Regions from separate parts of the Sporosarcina sp. NCCP-2331 genome, predicted to be linked through region 1. Evidence: riboswitches for the same ligand, from Rfam matches in the RefSeq annotation. Region 1 holds a riboswitch; each other region holds the start of a gene.
What was found. A riboswitch is a leader RNA that binds a small molecule or an ion and turns the genes downstream of it on or off. The one in region 1 is predicted to bind S-adenosylmethionine.
Positions count from the first base shown of each region.

Region 2: another riboswitch for S-adenosylmethionine. It lies ahead of metK (methionine adenosyltransferase); the one in region 1 lies ahead of NCCP2331_RS08500 (hypothetical protein).
Region 3: another riboswitch for S-adenosylmethionine. It lies ahead of metA (homoserine O-acetyltransferase MetA); the one in region 1 lies ahead of NCCP2331_RS08500 (hypothetical protein).
Region 4: another riboswitch for S-adenosylmethionine. It lies ahead of NCCP2331_RS12410 (bifunctional homocysteine S-methyltransferase/methylenetetrahydrofolate reductase); the one in region 1 lies ahead of NCCP2331_RS08500 (hypothetical protein).

Region 1 is NZ_BRCD01000011.1:85,688-93,071, forward strand. It holds gene NCCP2331_RS08495 (GIY-YIG nuclease family protein) at 1-1,696, opposite strand, end outside; SAM riboswitch class I at 2,001-2,099, shown strand; gene NCCP2331_RS08500 (hypothetical protein) at 2,216-2,650, shown strand; gene NCCP2331_RS08505 (hypothetical protein) at 2,705-3,103, shown strand; gene NCCP2331_RS08510 (hypothetical protein) at 3,193-3,501, shown strand; gene NCCP2331_RS08515 (YHYH domain-containing protein) at 4,195-5,424, shown strand; gene NCCP2331_RS08520 (S66 peptidase family protein) at 5,947-6,870, shown strand; gene NCCP2331_RS08525 (hypothetical protein) at 6,999-7,151, shown strand.
Region 2 is NZ_BRCD01000030.1:20,495-27,878, forward strand. It holds gene NCCP2331_RS15205 (hypothetical protein) at 1-266, shown strand, start outside; gene NCCP2331_RS15210 (amidase) at 542-1,981, opposite strand; gene metK (methionine adenosyltransferase) at 2,101-3,312, opposite strand; SAM riboswitch class I at 3,496-3,615, opposite strand; gene pckA (phosphoenolpyruvate carboxykinase (ATP)) at 3,786-5,375, shown strand; gene NCCP2331_RS15225 (alpha/beta hydrolase family protein) at 5,422-6,219, opposite strand; gene NCCP2331_RS15230 (NUDIX hydrolase) at 6,212-6,670, opposite strand; gene NCCP2331_RS15235 (transposase) at 6,718-7,032, opposite strand; gene NCCP2331_RS15240 (NAD-dependent malic enzyme) at 7,142-7,384, opposite strand, start outside.
Region 3 is NZ_BRCD01000027.1:27,490-34,873, reverse strand. It holds gene NCCP2331_RS14635 (glycoside hydrolase family 18 protein) at 1-84, opposite strand, end outside; gene NCCP2331_RS14630 (spore coat protein) at 211-846, shown strand; gene NCCP2331_RS14625 (HAD family hydrolase) at 953-1,612, shown strand; gene NCCP2331_RS14620 (YetF domain-containing protein) at 1,658-2,362, opposite strand; gene metA (homoserine O-acetyltransferase MetA) at 2,449-3,357, opposite strand; SAM riboswitch class I at 3,451-3,557, opposite strand; gene NCCP2331_RS14610 (AbrB/MazE/SpoVT family DNA-binding domain-containing protein) at 3,707-3,976, shown strand; gene NCCP2331_RS14605 (thioredoxin family protein) at 4,019-4,330, opposite strand; gene serA (phosphoglycerate dehydrogenase) at 4,949-6,535, shown strand; gene NCCP2331_RS14595 (HAD family hydrolase) at 6,585-7,376, opposite strand.
Region 4 is NZ_BRCD01000020.1:49,085-56,468, forward strand. It holds gene NCCP2331_RS12375 (ATP-dependent Clp protease ATP-binding subunit) at 1-562, opposite strand, end outside; gene mcsB (protein-arginine kinase McsB) at 748-1,836, opposite strand; gene NCCP2331_RS12385 (UvrB/UvrC motif-containing protein) at 1,826-2,377, opposite strand; gene NCCP2331_RS12390 (CtsR family transcriptional regulator) at 2,389-2,859, opposite strand; gene bioB (biotin synthase BioB) at 3,776-4,780, opposite strand; gene NCCP2331_RS12400 (biotin transporter BioY) at 4,777-5,376, opposite strand; gene NCCP2331_RS12405 (hypothetical protein) at 5,541-5,738, opposite strand; SAM riboswitch class I at 5,901-6,010, shown strand; gene NCCP2331_RS12410 (bifunctional homocysteine S-methyltransferase/methylenetetrahydrofolate reductase) at 6,091-7,384, shown strand, end outside.

The DNA.
Region 1 (7,384 bases):
TACTTTTAAAATATTCTTGGGCAAGTAATGTCGTCTTGAATTCAACTGTTGGATCAATCTCTTCTACAATTTCTTGTAATTTTTCAATCGTAGTGTTGAAGAACTCTTTGCGCAAGTTTACTTTATTAACCCTCTGCTGATGAAGTGTTTGATGCAGCTGATTTTCCAGTCCTACTGCATCGTTACTGAACACCATAGCATGGACATCAAATTTGAATGGGACAGAAGCGCTTCCTAGTTCATCTACTCGTTCTTGAGGATTTAGTCGTCTTGTCATCCCAACTTTAAACATTTGATCACCGAAGGAGCCAAGATTGGAAATAACATAGACATAACCTGCTTTACCGTTCGCAAGTCGGGTGATTTCCTCTTTCTTCAATTCAAGCTCATTCTGCTGCTCTTCCAATTCACGAACTCGCGCTTCCAATACGGATATCTTGTCTGTATCTGTTTCGGATAAAAGAAGCTCCATGTTTCGTTGCATTTCTACCATGAATTTTTCTTCTTCTTGTTCAAGCTTCTTCTGCTGTTCTTTCAAAGCCTTCTTCTCTGCAGCATCTTGTCTCATCTGTTCTCGTATTGCTTGCTGCTCTTCTTTTTCAAGCTCACGTTTGGCATAGTAATGATGTTCGATTTCAATGGCCTCTAAGAATATAGGCTCGATTTCCGATAAGAAACGAGTAATTGTGGGGAGAATGGAATTATTTCCATCCGCACAAATTGCCAGATATCTCCTAACTAGATCACGCACATTTTCTTGAGCCTCTTCAAGTTTCGAATACGTAAGAGTATATAAGATGTTCTGTAGTTCTGCTTGCAAACCAATAACCATTAGTTGATATATAGTTTTATTCGCTTTCGTAGTGTAGCGATCCACATATGTATCTAAAACCTTTTTCAACTCACGCTTATTCCTATTCATTTCTTTACGTAACTCTTTAGAGTTTTTGTAATGACAATCGAGTTCAATAAGGTTTCGAAGCATGCTCTCCTCATCGAAAAATTGACTAACATTCCGTACTTCTTTTTCTAACTTAGAGTAATTTAAGGCATTAGGAAAATTTTCAGTAAGTGTTTTGATTCCTAATATTTCAGCTTTAGCTTTTAGAATTTTATTCGTATTAGTTTTTAACTGCTTTTCTGCTTTTTCATTGTCGATTAGCAGTTGATCTCGTTCTTCAATGTACTTTTGAACATCTATCAGGACATTCGCAGCATCGTTGGTAGCAGTTTCTCTTATTTTCGCTGCTTCGTTTGTTGCCTCGCTAATCTGTTCTTTCATTTCTTCTCGGACATCATTTTTGAATTCTGTCTTTAGTTTTCCGAATATCTCTTTGTTATTAATAATATCTTCCTGAATAGCAGCTAATTCTTCTTTATGACTTGTAATTTTTTGTTCGGTAATCTCTATGTCAGCATCTAAGGCGTCAAGCTTGAGAATTCTATCGTCAACTATTTTGGCGATTTCCTCATACTTGATAAAGAGCTTGTTATTCTGCTTAATGGCCTTTCGCAATTTCCAGCCGATTATTGGACCTGTTAAAAGGATTGCATGAGGAATGAAAAAGGCTAGAAGCGAGAATAAAATCAAGAGCCAACTCCAAGTTTTCATGAACCAAGATAACTGATTATATTCTTCCTTGTTCTTTTTTGCAGTTAGTTCTAGAGGCGGTTGTTTCATTTTATTTTTGGACAATATTAAAACTCCTTTCATTAATGTGAGTATATGTAACCAATTTAACTAATTCTATTATAGTATTTTTTGCCCCTTAATTGTTACTAAAACTAATTCCTGATAATAAAATGACAAATCATGTCGATTATTTTGTATTTTTGTTATTATTAGCTGAATAATTGATAGATTCATTTAGTAGTGATCACTTTTTAAAGGACATTTGCATTACTTTGGGTTAGATCAGTAAGGCTAAAACAGATAATCCCGTTGGTTGACATGAAAACTATCTTGCCTTATATTTATTCGCAATTGAGCAGACGTTCTTTTCTTATTGAGAGAGACAGAGGGGGTGGCCCGATGAAGTCTCAGCACCTGCCGGATAGATAAGGTACCACATTCAACAGGTGTACCTGAACGATGAGAAGAAATTATGCATGCAGAACCAGATGATGGAGAGGGCAGTAACTCACATAACATCGCGGACATGTTTACGTGATATATTGAGATGCTGACAGCGACGAAATGACCGGGAGGGATGTTATGAAACAGGGCGATTACATGAAACGATTGGAATTCGGTGCTTGGACTATAGAAACGGATAGAGAACGAACTAGGGAATTCTATGCAGGCCACCCTCTTCTTACACAGGACTGCAGCTGTGAAGATTGTCTGCATTATGTTCAGGCATGTGAGCAATTCCCTGCAGAAATCCGCGATTTCTTTCGTTTTCTCGGAATTGATCCGCACAAAGAAGGGGAAGTTTCAGCGTTTGGCAGGAGCGGAGACGGTACGCATCATTATATAGTCTTTTATCATTTTGCGGGCAGGATCATTGATGGGCCGGAGCAGATTGAAACAATGCCGTCCTACAAGCTTGCGGGTGTTGACATCAGTTTTACGGAAGAGGCAGACTTAGTGCCGGAAGGGTTTACTTCGCCTGTAGTACAAGTTGAATTGGAAATGTATTTGGACTGAAAATTAAGATACTGCCTGAATGAGTGCTTATTCTATAATAAAGGAGAGTGCAGTATGGATTACTGGGAAATTGACGGGAATCCGACCGGCGTGGTATATGAAAATTTGATGAAGGTACTTTGCGTGCATTCAGATGAATTTTATTTCATTACCCGAAATGAGCTGACATACGACTGGTCGCTTCTCGATTATTTTGCACCATACATAAAGAGCAGTTATAAAACAAAGACGTTTGCACAGACCATCACGAAAGGTCCGGCAGCCACGGTATATGTAATCGAGTCAACTCCGGATACATTGAAACTTCTGATCAAGTCGGCGAATTCACTCTATGACTGGGTAGCTCCGCAACTGCCTGAGGACCTGATTTTCTTCAAAAACAATGTTGAATGGTTTTCCTGCACGATACACGAGGAGCAGGCAACCTTTTGGCTGCGATCTGAATACTATTAGCAGCTCGTCAGAAATACTGATGGACAAAAGTGTATGAAGAATGATTAGATCCGTTAAATCATGGTTTTAATAAAGAGGGAGGAAAATAGATGAGTGAAGTGCAGCCGCAAAATTGCAATTTAAATATTTGGTACTCATTGCCTGAGGAATTGTGGGGTAATGTGACTGGTGTATACAAAAGCATGCCCGGCTGGCTAGGTTTTAAAGATGGAATTCCCTATTGGTTCGGGCGAGAAGAGGACAATATATTTATATGGGCTTCTGTGGAACCGAGCGGATTATCATTTTATGCGCGGATGGGCGATGACGAGTGGAGTGATTGGATGGAGAAATTCAAATTGGAAGCTACAAAAGCAGTAGGGTTTGAAGTGGGCGAACCTGAAGATGGTTTTTTGTAAGGATTGAGTGCCGGCTTTTATATTATCTGTATTGCAGGTGTTTTCATGTTAAAGAGCGCAATAATGATTAAATTATTCTTTTAGTGTAATCAATTCTTAAGTAGTCGTTAAAATGTCGGTACGTACGCGTTAACAATTTATGGTAGGCGACTTTAAATCTACGGACAATTACTGTTCTCTTACTATTTATAATGACATGACTCTCCAAAGGTTGGGGAGTTTTTTTATTGGGTAAAATTTTGGCTAAATAGCAGCTCTCTGTTGGATGTAGTATTGCAAATCAATTATCGGTATCTGATAGCATTATTTACTTTGCGTCCAATGTTGATCTAATTATTAAGTCCTTTACTAATCTCTTCCTAGGCCAAGTGAGAAATATTTGACTTTTACAATAAGAATTTTAAATATAAAAGGTTTATTTGTGTATTTAGGTATATAAAAATAGAATATATTGGTATAATGACGGTACTATGATTATATTTTGAAATGGAGTTGAAAATTTGATTATTTAGTAAATATAGAGTGATTATTTTTCGTAATCTTGCTGAGTTTTAGTTGTTAGTTAAATAGTATGCGAATTGAATAACATGACTATTAAACAGAAAAATAATTTATTTATAGATATTTTTACTGTTGGTGTTAAAAGTATTCGAAGTATTTCATTATTAATATATTTTATTAAGGAGTAAAGTTATGAAAAAATTAGTAATTACATTAAGTATTATTTTGATTTCCTCGCTTATTTTCACTGAGAAAACTTCAGCTCATCCAGGTAGAACGGACAGCAACGGGGGGCATACGTGCAGAACAAACTGTGCAAAGTGGGGATTGAAGACAGGTGAATATCATTACCATAATGGTGGAGGATCCAGTACCAATTCAGCAAATAAAACCACAAGAAATGTAAACACCTCTCAACCTCAACCTAAACCTAAACCAACCTATACACAAGCGGATGTCGATGAAGGGAAATCAAAAGGTAAGGCACGGGGTTATGATGACGGTTATAGTAGGAATACTAAAAATTCCGCAACAGATACAGGGAATGAAGGATATAAAAAGGGATATGCAGCAGGCTATGAAGCGAGCTATAAAGAAGGGATAGAAAAAATTAAACAAGAGGATTCTGAAGCTGGAACAAGCAGCGGTCTAATCGACGGAAAAAACGCGTTTCTCAAAGGAGAGAATCAAGAAGTTTCCAATAATACAGCCAAGTCTGCCGACTGGAATTCTGCCTATAAGATAGCTTTTGATAAATCATATAAACAGGAAAAAATTCTACTTCACTCTGAGCAAGCCGGCTTTAAATTAGGATATTCTCTTGCGGATTTAGACATTCCGTCTGAATTTACAAAAGAAGAAGCAGTCAGAAAGAATTTCGAGAAACATTATAAGACAGCTTATGACAAGCGGATAGCAGAAGAAAACCTAAAACATGGGAAATTAGGTATCAAGGACGGCTATGCCCTAAATTCACTGTCTATTAATTCTATCGATAGTAGATTTACTGACTCGTATAAAAAAGGGTACGAAGAGGGGAAATCAAAAAGAAAAGAAGAAGTCATGTTGGAGGGGTACAATCTTGCTTTCATTCAGCTGAAATATCAGGAATCGTATAAAAACGACAATGACCAACTTAGGGAATGGCATAAGGAAGGTTTTGACTCCAATCTAGTTGCTAGTGAAATTAAAGATACAGCCTTTGATCATGGCTACGAAAATTCAACATATATGATTCCGGATGAATTTACAGTTAATGAGGAAGCTGTCGCATTATATGATTCACTATTTTATGAGGGACAGGAATTGAAGAATCAGGAGAAGCAGCAGAAAATAAAAACTGTCGCAGGTGTTGCCTTACCAGTAGGAGGATTAGCTGCAGGAGGTTTTTTCCTACGACAGCGAAGAGTGAAAAAGGGTTAACTTGATTTTCAGTATGCTGCTTTGGTTAAGGCAGTAATCTAAACACTTAAGTCGAACAATCATCATAAGTATGGCAGTTAAGCGTTCAGGGGATATTACGATTGACAAGAATGCTAGGTTGAAGAAGAAAATATTAGAGTGCCAGGAATTAGTTAGATAAAAGACAGACAACCTGGCACTCTTTTACGTTATTCCTTAAATTGTTTGGATGTAGAAAACGTGTAAGCAAGACACCTCACTCCTGCTATCTTAGCGGAGAAAAGGTGTCTTTCTTCTGTCTAGTGATTTTTATCTATCAGTTGATAGACGGGTCAGTTCAACTTTTTCATCATCTTCAGCATATTGCCGAGGTCAATGATCTGCGCAAACTTCATATTAGAATCGCAAATAGCATCCTTCTAAATATGTTTGCAAACCTGGTAACTTGTGCGTCAGTCAGTCTCCAAAAGGGATACCCAAACATATGCTGATAAATAAGAATATGTTTGTGCCACTTACACAAGGAGAGGGGCTATCAGGTTCATGGCTGTAAAACCGCAGCAACTGCAAAGGGGCGACACGATAGGGATTGTAACACTAGGCAGTCCGTTGGCGGCTAATCGCATTACGGAAGGGATCCGGATGCTGCAAAGTATGGGATATAAAGTGGTCGTGGGGGAACATGTGTATTCTGCGAATGGCTTTCTTGCGGCAACTCCACGGCAAAGAGCTTCGGATTTAATGAAGATGTTTACAAATCCGGAAGTGAAGTTGATTTTACCTGCGCGGGGCGGAGTCGGGGTGGCAAGTATTTTACCATTCCTAGATTTTACCGTCATTAAACAAAATCCTAAAATTGTTTCGGGTTACAGTGACATTACAATTTTATTAAATGTGCTGTTTGAATATGCGGACCTCATCAGTTTTCAAAGTTTGTTATTGCTGGACTTTAATTCGAGAACTCCTGCATATAATTTCAATCAATTCTTTGCTGCGACATCGTCAGTCACTGCGCCGTGGCAAATTATCAACCCGCCTGAAGTGCCGCTTATCGGGGCGGTTCCCGGAAATGTCACAGGGCCGGTTGTAGGTGGAAATCTCACGTCATTCGTGGGCACCTTAGGCACATCCTATGAAATCAATACGGAAGGCAGAATTCTTCTTTTGGAAGAAACACATGAACCGGTCAATACAGTGTATCGATATTTAACCCACTTGGCGATGGCAGGGAAATTTGAAGATTGTGCAGGAATCATTATGGGACAATGTACGAACTGTGAAACGGCCTACGGAAAAAGCTATGTGGATTTGATCAATGAATTTCTAGTTCCGCTGGGAAAACCTTTATTGACCAACCTGGCCACTGCGCATGACTACTATAAAGCCGCGATACCTATTGGAGCCAGCGTGAATATGGATACGGTGAATCGAAAGTTAACAGTGATGGAGCCGGTGGTAAAAGTATAGTCGAAAAATTTACTGATATATGCACGGTTTGGGGGTATACTAATAAATGTAGAATCTCTGCTTCCGTAAGATCAGGTATTTGATGAATAGATTGTCTTCAAAGACGACAAGAATAGTAGGTGAATGAAATGGGTAAATATCAATTAGACAGCAAAGGTCAGGCGTCTGTGGCAAAGTATCACGAAAAAAATAAGCCTGCCCAATTTGATAAAAAGCAGCATCTGGAAAAAATACGAGCGGAATATTTGAAGAAAAAGCAAAAACAAGCAGAGGAAAAATAAGATGACTCTGAGGCAGCGACGTCTTTTGGCGTGATACGGCTCCCTTAGTTTCCATTTAATAGAAAAGTAATGTCTTTAGAAGACGTTAGATCCTTGATACCTCAAGGATTTGACGTTTTTTTATGAGTTCACAGTAGGTCTTAATTACTTGACGAAAATGTAAAATGGGAGTAATCTACAAAAGCTAGAGTGTAAAGATATAGTAAAGTAATGTTTTTTGAATTTACTGTCTA
Region 2 (7,384 bases), on a different contig from region 1:
ATGGTTACTGGGAAGAATTCAAGACGTTTTGGAACCGGTTCATCTTTTATGCTTTCTATTACGTGCTGTTTGATATAATCCCAATGAAAACGTTTAACGGCAAGCCGAATAACGGCATGGTCATTTACGAACTATTGCGCTACGGGAAGCGGGTCGACTACAATGAAGAACCGCTTATTCCCGGCACGACAGAGGTGGAAGAAGAGTACCAGGAGCAAATCAAACAAATTGAGAAAGTTAAAGAACAGATCGAAGAAGATGAATAAGAAGTGAAGACGGTCAATGAATCAGTTTTTAAGACTCGCAGCGAATGAGCGTCTGTCTGCAGCGGGATGCCCTCACCTGGTGTACCGCACGGATTACGGGGCAGAAAAGCCGCCGTTCAATTCACGGACAGCGGAACAATTCAAGTTGAGGACTTTCCAGTTACAGATTCCTTGGACGTGCGTTTCTTACAAAAGATTATCAGCAAAAAGACACAGCGGTAAATCGTCTGCAATCTCTGCCGGAAAGCGCCAGAAGAAACCGTGCCGCTGTTTTTTCAAATGAATGAGGGAATCACGCGCGAGTAACCTGTAAATGCTTTCTCGAGCTTCTTCCCAAGTTCAAATAATGCATCTTCATTGCCGATTGAGCTCACCAACTGCACAGCAATCGGCATGCCCTCAGCGTCAGCGCCAACCGGTACAGTCAAAGCGGGAAGTCCCCATACATTTGCATAGGCGACATAGAGGATATAGCGGGCATAGGTTTTACGAATTGAGAATAACTCCTTATATACGATGCCATGTGCAGGCGCAGCCGAATGATAAACGGGCAAAATCAAAATTCGTTTGTCTAAATAGCGGGCCAGCTGCACATCCCCTTCTGCAATCATTGCTTCTATTTCCTTCACCCGTTCAGCAGAAGGTTTAAACAGCGATGCACCAATCAGCGCCCAAGATAAATAACGGTGCAGCTCTGTCCTTTTCCCCGCTTTGTCCATTAAATACTCCCTCACCGGCTGCACTGAGCGATGGCCGAATGCTTCCTTCGCCGCGCCATGCGCTCCGTCGATCGACATGATTTCCTGCCATAAAAGAGCGGTTTCATGGAAATAAGGCGGGATTCCCTCAGCCACAGATTGGTCGTCTGATAAAAAACCTTGAACAGTCTGCAAGAATCCTTCTGTCTGCTTGGAAAGAGGGAGATTCGTTTTTCCCAAGAATGTAAGGGTGAACTCTTCCAGTTTATTCTTTACCAAAGGCTTATTGGCAATGATTTCGTATATAAACTTGGCATCCCGGACAGACTTGGTCATCGGGCCGATGCCAAGCATTCGTTGCTGCAGCGGATGTTCTTCTGCAGGATAGCTGCCACAGGAAGAGACTTGGCGGTTTCCGGATTTAAAACCTATAATTCCATTGAAGTGGCTGGGTATGCGGATCGACCCGCCGATATCTGAGCCAATCCCGGCTGCCGCAGCTCCTAAGGCGATTGCCGCACCCTCCCCTCCGCTCGACCCGCCGACTGTCTTTGCCAGATCGCGCGGGTTATTCGTACGGCCATACAGAGCGTTTTCTGTCTCTTGACAAAAACATAGAGCGGGCGTGTTAGTCTTACCGATAATGATGGCACCCTCTGCTTTCAGAAGCCGCACAATTTCCGCGTCATCCTCTGATACCCGGTCTTTTCGATGCGGCAGTCCACCAGTTGTCTGCATGCCTGCCACATCAAAGGATTCCTTCATACTGATCGGTACGCCGAACAGTTTGCCTTGCGCATTTCCTGACTTTCTTTGTTCATCAGCCCAATCCGCTTCCTTCAGCGCCTGGGCAAATCGTTCTTCCACCAAAAAATTCACCGCTGTATTAGTCGCTTTACACTGTTCAATAAATGCTTCTGTTATCTTCTTGGAAGTAATACGTCCACTGTCCAATTCAGCTTTCAGCTCTGCTGCATCCATATCAAGCACAGACTTTGTTTCCTGTATAGTCGTCATCCAAATGCCCCCTTTGGTTTCTGAATGTTCTATATATTAGATTATACTATTTGAGCATAGAAAAAAAGCAGAAAGAAGGATTTCCCTGCTTTCTGCTTTTTCTGCTCACTTCAATTCAATTATTGCTTAACGCCTGATTTGCCTGCAAGCTCTTTTAATGCTTCGACTTTATCTGTCTTTTCCCATGGCAAGTCAATATCCGTACGGCCAAAATGACCATAAGCTGCCGTTTGTTTATAGATTGGACGGCGAAGATCAAGCATTTTGATAATGCCGGCCGGACGCAAATCGAATAATTCACGGACAAATTCAACCAATTTTGATTCAGACAAACGGCCTGTATCAAAAGTATTGATTGAAATAGATACCGGGCTCGCGACGCCGATAGCGTAGGCAATCTGTACTTCACAGTGTTCTGCCAATCCTGCCGCTACAATATTTTTCGCGACATAACGCGCTGCGTAGGAAGCAGAACGGTCCACTTTCGTAGCATCCTTGCCCGAGAATGCTCCGCCGCCGTGACGTGCATAGCCGCCGTACGTATCGACGATTATTTTACGGCCTGTCAAACCTGCATCCCCTTGCGGCCCTCCGACCACAAAACTTCCTGTCGGATTGATAAAGTATTTCGTGTTTTCATCTAATAAATGCGCAGGGACAACTGCATTTATGACAACTTCTTTTACATCTTTTTCAATCTGCTCAAGAGTTGCTTCCGGGTGATGCTGTGTAGAAATAACAATTGTATCAATACGCACAGGTTTGTTGTTCTCGTCATACTCTACAGTGACTTGTGTTTTTCCATCCGGACGCAAATAAGAGATAAGCTCCTCTTTACGCGCTTCAGTCAGACGGCGTGCCAGCTTATGGGAAAGGCTGATCGGCAACGGCATTAATTCGTCTGTTTCATTACAGGCATAACCGAACATCAAACCTTGGTCCCCTGCTCCAATTTCATCCAGCTCTTCATCTGACATGGAACCTTCACGTGCTTCCAATGCTATATTTACACTGGCCGCAATTTCAGGTGACTGTTCATCAATAGAAGTTAAAACAGCTGATGTTTCGTAATCAAATCCGTATTTCGCACGCGTATAGCCAATATCTTTTACGGTTTCACGCACAACTTTCGGGATATCCACATACGTTGTCGTAGTGATTTCTCCCATTACTAATACAAGTCCTGTCGTAATGCTCGTTTCACATGCTACACGAGCGTTTGGATCTTCAGTTAAGATCGCGTCCAGGATTGCATCTGATATTTGGTCGCACATCTTGTCAGGATGGCCTTCAGTAACTGATTCTGATGTAAACAGTCGACGGTTTGTCATTTTATTTCCCCCTATTAAGCAACATGATACGGTACTCTCATAAGTCCCTGGTAAAGTTCCACGCCTGAAATGACGTCAATCAAATACCATAAGGATTCAGGGCTAGACAATATAAAATAAAAAGCCCCTTACTCATATTCTTTCCATGAGTAAAAGGCATAATTTCACGCGCAGCACCTTTCACTCTTATCGTCCAAGGAATTCAACCTTGCTTCAGGTTTGGCACCTTCGCGCAAGACATCAGTCTTTTGCAGGTTGCCGGGTTTCACAGGGCCTGTACCCTCCACCAACTCGGGATAAGAGTATCCGTTCATGTCACATAGTATAAAAAAGTTTACATTTTGTCAAATTTTTTATACCAAATCACTTGAGTTTTTAATTAGTATAGATTATTATTCTTAATGTGTTATACTATTTACGAATTAAGATGTTCTACTCAAATAAAACGACTACGCAAAGGACGGTATGTAATTATGATATCTGCAAAAATTGATGATAGTTTAAAAAGCCTTCTATCAGGAGGCAACGTGACGATCCAAGCGTCTGTGGCGGAATTAACGGAAAAAGCAATCGCTAAAGATGAAGCTGAACTTTCAGCAGACGGCGCTTTAACAGCACGTACAGGGAAATATACAGGACGCTCTCCTAAAGATAAATTTATCGTCGAAGATGCAGTGTCTAAAGACAAAGTGGACTGGGGCAGTACAAACCGCCCGATCTCTTCCGAAGCATTCGATTCATTATACACGAAAGTCATCGATCATTTACAGCAAAAAGATGAGCTCTTCGTTTTTAAAGGATTTGCGGGCGCTGACAAAGACTCCCAACTGTCTATTCAAGTCATCAATGAACTGGCTTGGCAGAACCTGTTTGTCCACCAATTGTTCATCCGTCCCACTGCAGAAGAATTACAGGCTCACGAATCACAATTCACGATTTTGGCTGCTCCTTCCTTTAAAGCAGATCCAGAAGTCGACGGCACGAATTCTGAGGCATTCGTCATTATGTCTTTAGAAAAACGTATTATCTTGATTGGCGGAACAGAATACGCAGGTGAAATGAAAAAATCCATCTTCTCTGTCATGAACTTCCTGCTTCCCGAAAATGATATTCTATCCATGCATTGTTCAGCAAACGTTGGAGAAAAAGGCGATGTAGCACTATTCTTCGGTTTGTCAGGAACAGGTAAAACAACTCTTTCCGCTGACGCAGACCGCAAATTAATCGGTGACGATGAGCACGGCTGGTCTGACAACGGTGTATTTAATATTGAAGGCGGATGCTATGCAAAATGTATCAACCTTTCAAAAGAAAAAGAACCTGAAATTTTCGGAGCGATCCGTTTCGGTTCCGTACTTGAGAATGTCGTATTGGATGAAGTGACACGTATTCCTGATTATGATGATAAATCTTTGACTGAAAATACGCGTGCAGCATACCCGATTGAAAATATTGATAATATCGTAACGCCTTCTGTTGCAGGTCATCCGAAAAATATCATTTTCCTGACAGCTGATGCTTCCGGCGTTCTGCCTCCAATCTCGATCTTGTCAAAAGAACAGGCAATGTACCATTTCTTGAGCGGATTCACTTCCAAGCTTGCAGGTACTGAGCGTGGTATTACAGCTCCGGAACCGACATTCTCTACATGTTTCGGCTCACCTTTTTTACCGCTTCCTGCTGCAACATATGCAGAAATGCTCGGAAAGAAAATCGACGAGCACGGATCGAAGGTGTTCTTGGTCAACACAGGATGGACCGGCGGAATTTTCGGAGTGGGCTCCCGTATGAACTTGGGCTATACCCGTACAATGGTTCGTGCAGCCATTGCCGGCAAGTTGGATAATGTAGAAACTAAAAAGAACGAAATCTTTGGATTGGAAATGCCTCTTGAAATTGAAGGCGTGCCAAGCAATGTACTTCACCCGCGCTATGCTTGGGAAGATCCTGAAGAATATGATAAAGAAGCAAATCGTCTGGCTGCCGCTTTCCGCGAGAACTTCAAGAAGTTCGATCATCTTTCAGAAGATATCGCGATCAAGGGCGGACCACCTGCCTTGTAATAGAATGAGAAAATCCTTGCAGAATTACTCTGCAAGGATTTTTTCGTTAATAGCCCTGGCGTTTCATCCAGTCAACCGCATCTTTTACAAGCCGCCGGTTCATCTCGGGCGGAATATAATGCGTATAGCCTTCTAAATACCACGTTTCATATACTTTATTGGCATCACGCAGAGCATTCTCCAGCAACAATGCCTGTTCAAAAGAAACATTTATGTCCATCGTCCCGTGAATGATCAGCGCAGGAATAGTGATCTCTTCCACACGGAATAATGCAGTCCGTTCACGGTACGCGTCAGGTTGATTATTCGGTGTCCCGCCAATTACCCTTTTCATCATCCTGCGCATATCCTCACGTTCTTTATACGTGAATACTACGTCAGATACACCTGCCCATGTTACCATCGATGTCAGATCTTCCCTGAGAATCGCAGTCCACAGTGCCATAATACCGCCGCGCGAGAAAGAGAACAGATGAATTCTCTCTGAGTCGGCAAACTGCTGCTGTTTCAGCACCTCCACTCCAGCCACTGCATCATTCCGGTCGTCACCTGCGAATTCATCCTTCCCTTCCCCTCCACGATTTCCGCGGTAATAAGGAGCGAACACTACCAAACCGTGAGAAGCAAATTGTGCAATCCGCGCCGGGCGAACCATACCGACATGCTGGATACCGCCGCGTAAATAAAGCAGTCCATCATAATGCCCTTCCGCTTTGGGCGTTGCCAGCATTCCCTTCACCTGCAACCGGTCAGACCAGTATGTTACTTCCTCTAAGCGAACTTTCGGATTCGGTGAGGGATATTCTTTACGTTTACCAATACTTCCGTCAGTTCGCTCACGCATCGGCTTCCACCCACTTCCGCAGTTCATTCATCCCTCGATCTTTCATATGAAAACTGAGATCTGTACACATATCCAATTCATCGTCTGTCATCCAGACGAGGCCTTCGGTTTCAAGTAATGTGTGATGGTGATCGATTTCGGTGACAATACCTGTGAATACTGCTTTACTGAAAGGCGGCTCCGTAAATACCACGTATTCGGCAAAAGGCCGGACTTTTTCAATCGTAACACCTGTTTCTTCAAAAGTTTCGCGGATAGCAGCCTGTTCTATTGTTTCGCCGGGTTCCGCTTTCCCTCCAGGAAACTCAATTCCGCGTATCCGATGTTTCGTCAGCAGCCAGCGTCCCTCATGTTTTATGACGACCAGCACATGACGCGATTCTATTTGGTGTTGATTCGGACCGAATGTCAGTTCAACATCGGCACCTTGCAAGTCTTCAAACTTCAGCATCTGGCTCACATCCTTTCCCTTAGTGTAGCGGAAAGACGTATGCCGAATCAACGAAAGAAGGGCAGTTTTTCGATAAAACGTTTGGAGTCTTCATCTGTATATTCATGAATAAGTGCGTAGACTTTCTTCATTCTCAGATCGATATCGTCATTATCCCTGTCATAGTGATAAGGAATATAGGGTAAGTGTGCGCGCAGAAAGTTTCGAAATTCCAGACGTTCCATCTGTGCAAATAATCGCTCGAAAACAGGATATGCTTCTTCTGTGACCTCTACTTTATATTCCCAGGGTGAAGAGTACGGATCCAGCAGAACTTGTTTGTGACTCATTGATACATACATCGTATATTTTTGATCAGGCATAACCATCCTACTTTCTTTTTTACGTAGCATGGACATTACTGATGAAAATATTCGGTAAATCAATAGGTAAAAACCTACTAACCAATAAAGATTAATAGGCGGATCCAACTCATTTTACTTGTTCTTCATAAACGACTCGCTCAACCGCCAATGCCACATTGACATGTACATTTGGATCAAGCGGATGCGGCACGAGATCATCGCGCTTCGTACTTTCGACAATCGCAAGTGCTGCGGCAATAAGCATCGGGTACGTAATCTCTTTAGCATTTGCGTTCAAAGCACCGCGGAAAATTCCGGGGAATCCAAGAACATTATTTACTAAACGACCGTCGGCTGCGTACGCTGCACC
Region 3 (7,384 bases), on a different contig from region 1:
TTGAGCGATCAGTTGGTACGGTACACCATACATTTTGCCAATCATATATAAACTTTCTCCCGGCTGCACAACATGAATTTGCATATCCAAACACACCTTTCTTCTAGTCTCTACCAAAGATATTGTCGGGACAGTCAAAATATGCATGATGAATAATTTATCCTTTTCTTCTCATACTACCGTTGATGTGAATTATAATTGAAGGAGGAAATGTATTTGACAAATCAATTCGAGACATCCCAGCACATGCATGACGGTCCAGTAACACCCTCAATGAACCATGGCGGTCATGAACTTTTTGATGTGCACGAAGTATTAAATGCAGCAGTAGGTGCGCTGAATCAATCCATGTTGCTGCGTCCGCACGTAAAAGATCCGGAACTCTTGGATATTCTGGACCGCCAGTATCGTTTTATGCTGGACGAGTACAATATTACAGTCGAGTGTTTCAAAAGCGGAAAAGATCCTTCACATCCTACACAGCGATATCAAATGCAGGAAAACAGTGATTTTGTCTATGGGATGAAAGAAAAAGCGCCTTCCAAGCCGATCCAATCCACAGCGGAGATAACGGATGAAATCGTATCAGGTTTCTTGCTGGGTGCAGTTAAAGAAGGCGCCACAGGCAAGACTGCTGCTTCTCTTGAAGTTTGTAACCCTGTTGTACGCCGTGTATTAGCAGATTCGATTCCAAACTGCATTGAAATGGCATATGAGTTGTCGATTTACCAAAACAAACATCATTACTACCAAGTACCGCAACTGAACAGCCAGGATATGAATATGCTTCTCAACTCATATGCTCCTTCACAAGGACAGCCAAGTATGCCGAAAAACCTTCAGTAATTCACCTCATTGCAGACGGAGATTTTTTCTCTCCGCCTGCTTTTTTGCTTTTCCACTCATTATATTTGTATACTGTAAGGAGATGAATGAACTGAGGGGTGTCTGAATGAAAGTTGCAATTTTTGATTTTGACGGCACGTTATATACGAAAGAAACGTTTAAACTCCTGATGGAACATTTAAAAAAACATCCGGCCTATCAGCAATATTACGGCAAGTTTTACCGGTCCATCCTGCCATTGTATATTCGTTACAAATTAAAAATGCTTCCGGAACCGGTCATGAAAGAACGTTCCATGATGCTTTATTTGAAGGCATTGGAAACACTGACAATTCCCCAGCTTCGGGTTTACTTCGAAGAAATGCAGGACGAGATGTCAAGTGATTTTAATGAAGACGTCGTCAATAGACTCGCTAAACATCGGGAAGAAGGTTATCACGTACTGTTGGTTTCAGGTGCTTACACACCATTTTTGACTGCAGTTACGAGCCATTTAACCTTTGATGAAATCATCGGAACCGAAATCCCTGTCAATGGGGAGCATATAGCGATGGACCAGCCCTTCTTACATATTCAAGGACAGCGTAAAAATGAGATGATTTACTGCGCTTTGGAAGGGAAGACAGTGGAATGGGAAAAAAGCTTTGCCTATGGGGACAGCATTTCAGATCTGCCTGTATTGGAACAAGTGGGTCATCCCGTTGCCGTCAGACCTGATGCAAAACTTGCCGCGATTGCCAAGCAGCGTGCCTGGCAAATACTGTAAAAATGTCGCCGCACGCCAGTAACCTGACATGCGGCGACATTTAGTTCAAACACTTTTCAATGTATTAACATACAGACTGCCATCCGTCTGAATTTCTGCATACAGCACTTGCTCCGGCCTTGCGATTCCCTGCTGTTCCAGCTGCTTTGTCAACCATACATCTGTCAGCTTCAATTCTCGCATATTCTTTTCTTCCACTTTGCCGTTTGTGATTATTTCAGTAGGAATATATTTCGGCGGAGGTGATGAAGCCTGCACATCTTTCTTGGTGGCCGGTTCCTCCCCTGTTTTCAACATCACACTGAGATTTCCGTTTGTTTCGAATATCGCATAATTTACTTCTTTCATGGAAAATATGGACTTTTCACGAAGCAACATATTCAGATCATTAAAACTCAGTCTTAATTTGCGGAGTGAACCTTCAATGATTTCACCATTTTCAATCACAATCATCGGTTTATCGTCCAATAAAACACGCAGTTTGATTGATTTGAATGATAAGTAATTAGCGACAATTGTCAAAACTGCCCATAATATCATTCCATACAAACCATTCAAGAAAGGCGTTTCCGACTCTCCTGCCAGGTTAGCCGCAATCGAACCTATAGTAATCCCTGTTACATAATGAAAGAACGTTAACTGCGATACTTGCTTTTTCCCCATAAAACGCGCCAGGATCAAGAGTACCACAAAGGAGAGCACTGTCCGAAGTGTCATTTCCCAGAAAGCCAACTCCCAAAATTCATCTATATTCACAAACGTACACCTCCATTGTATGGAGTATGTGTGAAACGGATGGACTTATACGCTCATCATGTCAGAAGCAGCCGGCTCTTTCAATTCCATACGAATGGAGTTGCCTGATAGACGTAGTAATTCAGCCAGTTGGAAAACAGTAAATGCGTATGAGAACGCCATGTATTCATCGGCTCCTGATTTGGATCATCATTCGGATAATAATTTTCAGGAACATCAATTTCCATTCCCTTTTCAACATCCCTTTTATATTCACTGTCTAATGTATGCGCATCATACTCCAAGTGACCTGTCACCATAATATGTTTTTCATCGTTGGAGATGACGATAAACGCTCCCGCATCTTCTGAAACAGAAAGCAGGGTCAGATCTGGGTGTTTCTCTATTTCTTCAATGGATACACCTGTATGTCTTGAATGCGGCGCTACAAATACATCATTGAAACCGCGTGAAAGATTTACTGTCTGATCATAGACTTCGTGTGCAAATACACCAAAACACTTTTCCGGCAGTTCAAACTTATCAATTCCGTAATGATGATAAAGTGCAGCCTGTGCTCCCCAGCAAATATGAAGGACTGAGGTCACGTTCGTCTTGGTCCAATCCATAATATCTTCCAGCTCTTTCCAATAAACTACATCTTCAAACTGCATCAGTTCTATCGGTGCCCCTGTAATAATCATTCCATCAAAACGGCGGTCTTTAACGTGCTCAAAAGTTGTGTAAAATGTCTCTAAATGTGTCTGACTGACATTTTTCGATGTATAAGAGGCGGTATTCAAAAATGTCACATTTACCTGAAGCGGTGTATTACCCAGCAATCTCAGCAGCTGCAGTTCCGTCTTTTCCTTTTCAGGCATTAAATTTAGGATTAATATATTTAACGGGCGGATATCCTGTGCAACCGCTCGATTCTCATCCATCACAAATATCTTCTCTTCTTTCAGTAACTCTCCTGCTGGTAACTGCTGCGGTATATTAATCGGCATGTTTCTTCCTCCTTGGCCATTCACTCGGCCAGTTATTTTCAATAAAAAAACCTTCATTTTCCTATAGATAAGAAAATGAGGTTCGGGATATCATTCTTATCTCTCAAGAAAACAATCTTGTTGGAGTTAGCACCTTCCTGTTTGCACAGAGGTTGCTGAAGCGTCATCAGGCCAGTTCCCTCAGCTTCTCTTGATAAGTTTTATGTAATTACAGACTATTATAACATTAATATATAAATTGTATAGCGGAATTATCAAATAGTTCTGCTCATTCCAGCCAATCAAATTGTATAAAACAAAATTTTCCGTATAATAGACATACAGACTATTATTTCCGAAGGAGGCATCCATGAGATCTTTAGGTATTGTTCGCAAAGTCGATCATCTTGGCAGATTCGTCATTCCAAAAGAACTTCGTCAAACTCTGCAAATTGTCAAAGGGGATCCAATAGAAATCTTTTCGGAAGATGAACAGATCATCTTGAGGAAATACCAAGTTAACAAAGCTTGTTTCATAACCGGTGAAGTAAACGAAGATAACAAGGAATTATCTAACGGATTATTCATCAGTCCCGAAGGTGCAAAAATACTGCGGAAACAGATTGGTGATATGGAGTAACAGGAAAACCATCCCAACTCGCGGGATGGTTTCTGTTTGTGCTTATAAACTATTGATAAACTCTTCAATTTCCTCTTTTGTTTTGCGATTCTTGCTGACGAAACGTCCCAATTCCTTACCTTTGCTATAAGCGACAAAGCTGGGAATGCCAAAAATATCATGCTGACTGCAAAGGTCAATGAAATCGTCGCGGTCAACAGAAAAGAATTCATACTCCGAAAACTCGGTTTCCAACTCCGGCAGAAACGGTTCGATCACTCTGCAATCAGGACACCAGTCTGCAGTAAACAAGAAAATTACACGCTCTTCTTTCTTCAGCTCGTCAAATTGTTCCAAAGTCTCAAGTTTCCTCATAAATATAACCTCTTTTCTACTTATTCTGCCGTCATTATAGCATTGTTTACTATCCTTCTTCTCTCTTGACGACTTATCTAATTTACAGAACAAACTTGATATTAAGTGCATTTCTTTCGTTTTCATCATCCAAACACGAATGTTCACAATATATTCAATAAGATACGTTCGCATTTAATACTTTTTGATTTTTTGCTTAAAAGTAATTGACAATTGTTTTGGACGTGTTATGATTAGTTCTAAATTTAATACATGCAAAACAATTTTGACGAAGACATACCTTTCCGTAATAGAATTTCTTAGAGAGCTGATGATGTGGTGAGAGTCAGCAAATTCTTAGGATGGCGGCACTTCCGAATTGATTGGCTGAATATTCAGTAGGCCGATCCGTCACATGCACGTTACGCATGCTGAATGAAGGCTGCTCCGGCAGCAAAACAAGGGTGGTACCGCGTTAGTTAATCGAGCTTTTCGCCCCTTACGTATTGTAAGGGGTGGAAGGCTTTTTTATTTTTCCTAAAAGGAGGTTAGCGCAGCTTACATAGACGATTGATCAGATGAATGCTCATTACCCGAATGCAGGACCAAAACAAATTACTGAAGGAGAGAATGATAATCATGGCTTTTAAAGTACTTATTAGTGACCCACTCAGCGAGGATGGTATTTTTCCATTAAGGCAGGCAGAAGGTTTTGAAATTGTTATTGATACAGATTTGACTCCAGATCAGCTGAAAGACAGAATTAAAGGTTTCGACGCCCTTCTAGTGCGCAGTCAAACTACTGTAACAAAAGAATTATTAGAATCTGCAGATCAATTGAAAATTATCGGCCGTGCAGGTGTAGGCGTCGATAACATCGATTTGGATGCAGCAACTGAAAAAGGAATCATTGTTGTCAATGCTCCTGACGGTAATACAAACTCAGCAGCTGAGCACACTGTCGCGATGATGATGGCGATGGCACGGAAAATTCCTCAGGCTTTCAATTCTTTGAAGAACAATAAATGGGACCGTAAATCTTTCCTTGGGGTCGAACTGAAGGATAAAACACTCGGTATTATCGGGCTGGGCAGAATCGGAGCAGAAGTTGCACGCCGTGCTAAAGGTCAGCGTATGAGCGTTGTCGCATATGACCCATTCCTGACAGAAGACATTGCTAAAAAATTAGGCATTGAGATCGGAACAGTAGATGAAGTACTGGCTGCAGCAGATTTCATTACCGTCCACACGCCATTACTGAAAGAAACTCGCAGAATGATTAATAAAGAAGCATTCGAAAAAATGAAAGACGGCGTTCAGATCATCAACTGTGCACGCGGCGGAATCATTGACGAAGATGCTTTGTATGATGCAATTGTTGCCGGGAAGGTTGCCGGAGCAGCGCTTGATGTATTTGAAGAAGAGCCTTTCCTTGACCACAAATTGCTGACATTGCCGCAAGTGATTGCTACACCTCATTTAGGAGCAAGCACAATTGAAGCGCAAGAATCTGTTGCAGTAGATGTCAGCCGTGACGTTGTGAACTTCCTCAATATCGGATCTGTTCGCAACCCGGTAAATTTGCCATCCGTTTCTCGTGATGTATTAGCAAAAATCGAGCCTTTCTTCGATCTAACTGAAAAGCTTGGTATGTTCCTGTCCCAAATTCAAAACTCTGTTATTGAAGAAATTAATATTCAATATGCAGGCGAATTGGCGAACTATGATGTACGTGCATTAACACGCAACACAGTAAAAGGTTTGCTGAAGCGTAATCTTGGCGAAACTGTAAATGACGTGAATGCAAAGCTTTTGGCTGACCGTTATGGCATAAAAATAAATGAACAGAAAACGACGACTGCTAAAGGTTTTCTTAACTTAATCACAGTAGAAATCGTTACACAGAAAGGCATCCGCAAAGTAGCGGGTACTCTTCTGAACGGACTGGGACCGCGCATCGTAAAAGTAGATGACTATGTAGTGGACGCTATCCCTAAAGGTCACTTGCTGTTCATCCGCCACATTGACCAGCCAGGCGCAATCGGCCGCGTAGGTACTTTGCTTGCAGAAGAAAATATCAATATCGCTGCAATGCAGGTAGGACGTTCTGCTGAAGGCGGAGACGCAATCATGATGCTTACAGTCGATCACCATGTGGAGTCTGCTTCTGTTTCCCGTATTAAAGAAGTCCAAAATATCCATGATGCAAAAGCGGTTGATCTATAAGAATGACAAAAATCCAGCTGATAGAAAATCAGCTGGATTTTTTATGTTTTTAGTTTGTAAGTTGGGATAGTATTGGAAATAAACTTTCTAAGTGGTCAATCTCATACGTCGGTTTCACTCCATCGACAGGCAGCTTGCTTTCACGGTTGATCCATACATTTTTCATACCCACTCTGCTTGAGCCGAGTATATCGGTCATCAGATTATCACCGATCATCAGTCCTTCATCCGCAGTTATACCGCAAGTATCCAGGACATGCTGAAAAATCGTTGCATCAGGTTTGCCTTTACCAAAAGCTCCGGACACGATGATATGGTCGAAATACGGCGGTATCTCCGGAGAAATCGTCAACTTGATCTGCTGCAGACTAGGAGACCCGTTCGTCAGCAAAATCAGCTGATAATTCCCTTTTAAACGATCCAGCACATCAAATGTTTCTTCGTAAATATAGGGATGATTTTTCCGTTCTTTCGGGAACACCTCCGCTAGCTCTCTTCCAAAAGCTTCATTATCCACGCCTGACTTCTTCAGTCCTTTAATCCATGCATCCTGCTGGTAACCCGGAACAATCTCTTTCATTTTCTGAAATTCTTCACCCGGATCATCAAATACGCCCCAAAGACCTTCAAATGGATTGATGCCTATATTTTGTGTATGAGGATAAGTTTCATAAGCTGCATACAGTTCTCTAGCTTCCTGGCGCACTGCTTTCTCAAGCTCAACCGGGTTAACACCTGTCTTTTTCGTAGCATATTCACATGTCTTCTGAAATGCCATGGCAATACTTTTTGCATCCCAAATCAGCGTATCATCCAAATCAAATATCAGTGTTTTGATCATATCGCCTG
Region 4 (7,384 bases), on a different contig from region 1:
TGCTTCGTCCGATCACCGGATCCAGCGTACCTTCACGTGCAATTTCTGTTAAGTCCCTTGCCAGACCGTCAAGCGTTGGTGTTGCCGCTGAAGCAGTCCCTGCATTATTCGCAACTGAACTTTCATCATTGCCGAGCAATTGGAGCACTTGCTGACGTGCTTTATTGAGACTGACGCCTGCATTGTTCAGAACGCGGGCTGCAACGCCTTCTCCTTCACGAATGAGGGCCAATAAAATGTGTTCTGTACCGATGTAGGAATGACCTAATTTACGTGACTCATCGACTGACAGTTCAATGACGCGTTTCGCACGCGGTGTATAATGAACGATGGGCCCCACATCTTTTGAGCCTACGCCTACGAGCACTTCCACTTCTCTTTCAATCGTATCCGCATTTACATTAATCGCTTCCAGTGCCTTCGCAGCGATGCCGCCGCCTTCTCGGATTAAACCAAGTAAAATATGCTCTGTCCCGATAGATTCATGTTTTAAACGGATAGCCTCTTCCTGAGCCAATTGCAAAACTTTTTGCGCACGTTGTGTAAATCGATTAAACATCATATTCATTCCCCTCTTTCCTTCATAAGTAAAAGATATTGTATATTATGCCACATATAGCATCCTTGCTTTACTGCCTACTACTATACCTATTCAATACATTTCCTAAAAAACCGTATTTCATGCATTGACTTTGACTATATTTGATTAATTGTAAATCGTTATCTGTGTTCTTGCAAAAGTTTTGCTTACGTTTCATTGGTGTCCGACTCAGCAGTTTGTGACCTTTCAATACTCAGTCGGTCACGGAATAATTGAGCACGGAAAACATCACGTTCGTCAGATGTCAGCTCTGTGCCCGCGTACTGCTGAAGGAAACCCGGCTGCATAAATATCATCAACTCATTCAAAATCGTCATATCGATATTTTTAATGATATCTAAATCAATACCCAAACGGACGTCAGACAAACATCTCGCCGCTTCTGCTGTCGGCAGGATCCTGGCATGTGTGATTGTGCCGAGCGAACGATACAGGCGATTCTCCAAGTGAACTTGTGATTTCGCCAGCAGCAGCTCACGTGATTTCTTTTCGTGACCAATTAAACGTTTTGAAATATTCTCGAGATCCTTCAGCACTTCCTCTTCTGATTTACCGAGTGTCGTTTGATTGGAAATCTGATAAATATTACCGAGCGCTTCACTGCCTTCGCCATAACTCCCGCGCACTACCATGCCGAGCCTGGAGATAGCCGGGACAATCCGCTCAATCTGTTTAGTGATTGTCAGAGCCGGCAGATGCATCATGACAGAGGCACGCATGCCCGTACCTGTATTGGATGGACAGCTCGTCAGATAGCCGAATGTCTCATCAAATGCGTAGTCCAGATTATTTTCGATTTCACTGTCTACTTTATCCGCCTGTTCATAAGCCTTTTCGATTTGAAATCCGGGATAAATACATTGAATGCGAATATGGTCTTCTTCATTCACCATGATACTGATCGTTTCATCTTCAGAAAGCAGAACAGAACCGTATTTTTCGGGATTAATCAGTTGCGGGCTCACCAAATGTTTTTCTACAAGTATTTGCCGTTCCAGCAATGTCAGATCAGACATGCTTGTGCCAGCAAAATGCAGTTCTTCCATTGAAGACACCGCCTGGTCGACAGCTTCATTGACCTGTTTCGCATCTTCTGCGGATGCACAGATCGGAAACAGCTGACTTTGTAAATTGCGCGCTAAACGGATTCGCGTAGAGAGCACAATATCCGAATGCTCACCTTTCGCCACCATCCAGCCGGTCAGCTCTTGATTAATAAATTTTTCAAATGACATGCTGATCGTCACCCCCGTCAGCCAGTTGCTGTTTCACCTGATTGGCTTCATCTCTCAGCTCGGCAGCTTCTTCAAACCGTTCTGCTTCGACTGCATCCTTCATTTTCGAACGAATGTCTTCCAGCTGTTTTTTTAAGGCAAAACGTTCATTGAAGGAAACAGGGATTTTTCCGCCATGGCTCGCATTGCCGTTGTGCAGTTTAGCAAATACTCTCGGCAGCTGTTCACGAAATGCGTCGTAGCATGTCGCACAGCCAAATTTACCGATGTCCAGAAAGCTGTGGAATGTGAGTCCGCAATTTGGACATTTCGGACCCTCCGGCATCGTTTCATTTGATTTTTGTTCCTGCAGCAAGTCCGAACCGCCCAGCCAATGAGCTAAAAACTGCTGGATGGATAAAGGTTCCTGATCCGGACTGAATGAAAATGTCTGAGAATAAAACGCGCATTTATCGCATAGATGCCGTTCGGTCACACCGTTCATCGTTTCCTGTTTGAAAACTACGGTAGCCGGCCGCTCTTTACAGTTTTCACATAGCATGTATATCCACCTCAATCCACTTCTTCATAAATTAACGTCACTAACATGGCACGAAGGATACGCGAACGCAATGCATCGCGCTCAGGAAGCATATAGCGCAATGTATTGCGGCCGACAGCTGCCAGCATGAGCTTCGCTTCGCGCTCGTTAATCACTTCTTCTTCAATTAATCGATAAATTACGTCTTCCGCCATTGTGGAGGACGCTTCATCTTCCAGACTTTCCACTGCTTGTTCGAGTAAATCTTTACGGGAGTTCGTCTTCACCCGATAGATCCGGATATAACCGCCGCCGCCCCGTTTCGATTCCACTGCATAGCCTCTTTCGACTGTAAAACGGGTTTTGATTACATAATTGATCTGTGAAGGAACACATTGGAATTTCTCAGCCACTTCATTCCGTTTGATTTCAACAGAAGCACTACCTTCCTCTTCGATGATCGCCTTCAAATATCCTTCTATAATGTCAGAAATATTCCGCATCTCGTCACCTCGTTTCTGCTCGTTCGTCTAGTTGACTTTGACTATCTTTGACTTGATTGTATCGCAGAAAACGGGTCGGATGCAATTGATATGTTTTGTACGGACGGCAGTTTTTGCCAATCCTGCTAGCGCTAGGCTTTCACTCTCTGCGTCCGATTATTCATGAATTTACTACCTTTTCTTCGACATAAAAAACCGCACAGTAAGATCTGCACGGTTTTCATTCGTTTATATATAAGTTGTGTTAATAAATAAGCATTCTATAAGTTACCTAGTACCGTTGATTTCCGTTCTAGGCGGACGCGTTCTGGAGGGCCCGCGGTGAGCCAACTTGAAGTGCAAAGATGTGCTCCTAACGCTTCGCTTTTACTCGCAAAAGCCGTTCTTCGTGACGGCTCTCGCTGCGCTCCCGCAAGTTGGCTCACCTGTCGGGCTGATCCTCCCAGAGTCGCCGCCTTCCACTTCGGTACACTGGCTGGTGTTTCAAGACTTTTTGTGTGAGCAGGCAGTATGAGCACACGATTTGGGGCTATTACAATGGGTAAGGTTTTTCATGCAATACTTATCATCCTGCAAAGGCTTAGATTCTTGTGATCGATGCATTTCCAAACTCGAGATACAGAACAAGACAAGCTAATTCATACTCTGCAAAAAAATCAGTACATTGTACTTTCTCCCACACCAGCGCTGGCGCAACTGCGGGGTCGGCCGTTGCTGTGAGACTGCTGGCACGTTCTTCGCCAGTAGGCTCATAGCGTAAGGCAATCCCCCAGCGCCGAAGCGGGTTTAAACTGCAAACTCACACTTCAATTAAAATCCCTACAAAGTCGAGAAACGAAATCCGCACATAGTAAATCCACACACTGCCAACATGCACGTGACGGGTTGTCAAGCACATGTTTTGGTGAAGAGCCACTTATATAGATACTTTTTCTTTTTTCAGCGGTTCCAGATCGACTTCAAAGCCCATGTCTTCAAGCATCTGGCGGTCTTTGTCATTCTCTTGCCCCGCAGTTGTCAGATAGTCGCCAATGAAAATGGAGTTGGCTGCATATAAACCAAGGGGCTGCAGACTGCGCAGATTCACTTCACGTCCGCCTGAAATCCGAATTTCTTTCGTCGGATTAATATAGCGGAACAGGCTGAGCACTTTCAGACAATAGCGCGGGTCCAATTCAGATGTGCCTTCAAGCGGCGTCCCGTCCACCGCATGCAGAAAGTTCACCGGAATAGAATCTGCATCTAGAACCCGCAGGCTGTGCGCCATCGAAATGACATCTTCTTTCGTCTCACGCATCCCGACAATGACGCCGGAACAAGGGGATATACCTGCTTCTTTCGCATGGCCTACTGTGTTTACACGGTCATCATACGTATGCGATGTCGTAATGCTTTCATGATGCTCGGCAGACGTGTTTAAGTTGTGGTTATAACGATCCACGCCTGCCTCTTTCAAACGTACTGCCTGCTCCGGCTTCAAGATGCCGAGACATGCACAGACCGTCATTCCTTCATGCTTTTCTTTGATTTTCTTCACCGAATCAATCACGATTTCAAGCTCACTGTCACGGGGTCCGCGTCCACTCGCCACGATGCAGTAGGTACCCGCTTTATTAGCAGCAGCGCGCTCTGCCCCTTCCAGAATTTCTTCCGATTTCATCATGGCATACTTTTCAACAGGCGCTTTTGATATGATCGACTGCGCACAATAGCCGCAGTTTTCGGGACAAAGCCCTGACTTTGTATTAATAATCATATTGAGCTTCACTTTGTTTCCATAGTAATGAGAGCGAATGGAATACGTTGCGTGAAGAAGCATCAATAAATCCTTGTCGGGACTATTTAGAATGGACAGCGCTTCCTCGTCCGTCAGTACATGCCCCTCCAAGACTCTATCAGCCAGCAGTTGATAATTCGTCATAATGTCCGCCTCACTTTCAAGTGTTTTGAAATTCTAAATGCAAAGACTCCTGCAAGCACAGCCAGTATAATATCTTTCGGCAGCGGCGGAACCATCCAAATCCACGCAATCTTATAGGTGAATACTTCCGGTGCCGCAGCCCACATTTTATAGGCAGCGTACATCAGGTTTGTTCCGATTAGGTAGTTAATTGCCGTCCCGATGAGTGCTGCTGTAATAAAAGCCGGCAGCGTGTTTTTCCGCTCTACGATCTTTCCCGCAACATAGGCAACGAGAATAAATGAAACGATAAAGCCGAAAGTCGGGCTTAAAATCTGACCGAACCCTCCTGAGAATCTGGCAAATACCGGTGCTCCCGCAAGACCGACCAGCATATACACAGTCATCGACAGCGCCCCTAGACGGCTGCCAAGCAATAATCCAGACAAGACCGCAAAGAACGTCTGAAGTGTGATGGGTACATTCATGACTACCAGGAATGGCAGAATGGATGTAATATTGGCTCCTATCATCATAAGTGCCGCGAACATTCCGCTGTATACAACTGCCAGCGCCCCCAGCTGATTTTTCGTACGTCCTTCTGTAATTGTTGTCATCCTTACACCCCTTAACTTTTTGGTTACTATAAAAATAGTAATAGTTAACTCATTTTATGTCAACCGGATTTTTATTTAGGTTAACAATAAAAAAGACCAGCAGCGAATTGCTGTCGGTCTTGACTTTTATCTTATTTTAGCTGTTCAAACGAATTAACCACAATTTACTTCTTCTTATCAATCTTCTCTTCTTTTTCTTTCCGGAACAAAAAGAAAGCGAGAATGCCGCTTATGGCTGCTGCTCCGAATGTAATCCATACGCGTGTGTCCCATGCCACTTCAGAATAATTATTATCAAGCATGATCCAAGCAATTGTGGCAACAATGGCCGCTATTGGAACGGAATATTTAAAAAACTGCATAATACCTCACCTTTTCCTTTTATTCATTTAATTTTATCATAGTGTTACTCTTTTCTCTATGCGGCCGGGCGCCGCCAACTTCACCAAACGTTCACTTGACGAATGCCGACAAAGCCGCTATGATTATGATTAGAATTATCGAAATAATTTAATAAGAAACATATCTTATCCAGAGAAGCTGAGGGACTGGCCCTATGACGCTTCAGCAACCAGCCCTATCGGCAAGGTGCTACTTCCAGCGTTATGCTCCACAGCATGCGGAAAGATGAGAGGGAACTAATCATTTTGATTACAAAGCCTTCTTTAATTGAAGGCTTTTTTTTATTAGACAAAGCAAAGGGGAGATTTGACGATGTCATTACTGGAGAAACTTCAAACAAATGTCCTGACAGCTGACGGGGCAATGGGTACTATCCTGTATTCCTACGGGATTGATTACTGTTATGAAGAATTAAATATAGAAAAACCGGAAATTGTACAGAAAATTCATCAGGATTATATAGAAGCGGGCGCAGATATTATTCAGACGAATACGTACAGTGCGAACGCTGTGAAACTGGCTCGTTATGGTTTAGAAAGTCGCGTTACGGAGTTCAATAAGGCAGCAATTCAAATTGCCAAACGTGCGGCTGCGCCGGGTGGACAATTTGTTCTCGGGACAATCGGCGGTTTGCGCGGTATCCGAAAGAGTGATGCCAGCTTAGATGAAATCAATCAAGTCGTTCTTCAACAGGCAAACGCGCTGCTTTCCGGAGATCCGGACGGTCTGCTGCTGGAAACGTACTATGATTTTGAAGAATTGTCGTCAGTTATTTCCACACTGCGGGGAATTACAGATGTACCGTTGATTGCCCAAGTGTCCATGCATGACCCCGGCGTCCTGCAAAACGGGATGTCGTTAAATGAAGCATTGCATCAGCTCGAGTCACTCGGTGCAAGCGTCGTCGGCGTTAACTGCCGTTTAGGCCCTTACCATACGATTCAGGCATTTGAAAATGTGACACTTCCTGAGAAGGCATTTTTATCTGCTTATCCGAATGCGAGCCTGCTCGACGTAGAAGATGGCCGCATCGTATATGAATCAGAAGCGGAATACTTCGGACGCGCTGCTGTTTTGCTTCGCGATCAGGGTGTGCGCTTAATTGGCGGATGCTGTGGTACGACGCCAAAACATATTAAAGCCGCTAAAACTCGATTAGCCGGTTTAGAGCCGATCAAAAAGAAAGTGGTAGCACCGGCAAAACCGATCATGATTCAGGAAGCAGGCCCTGTGAAACATCAGCCGCTCCATGAAAAGGCGAAGACAGAGCGCACCGTTATCGTAGAGCTGGACACGCCGCGCCACTTAGAAACAGAAGAGTACATTAAAGGAGCAAACTTGCTCTATGATGCAGGAGTAGATGCCGTGACAATGGCAGACAACTCACTTGCTTCACCGCGAATCAGCAATATGGCAATGGCTTCGATCATCAAGATGCAGCATAATGTACGCCCGCTGGTACACTTGACGTGCCGCGACCATAACTTGATTGGCCTGCAGTCTCATTTAATGGGGCTCAACGCTTTGGGCATCCATGATATTCTGGCCGTGACAGGCGATCCGACAAAAGTTGGGGACTTCCCCGGCGCCACAAGCGTCTATGATG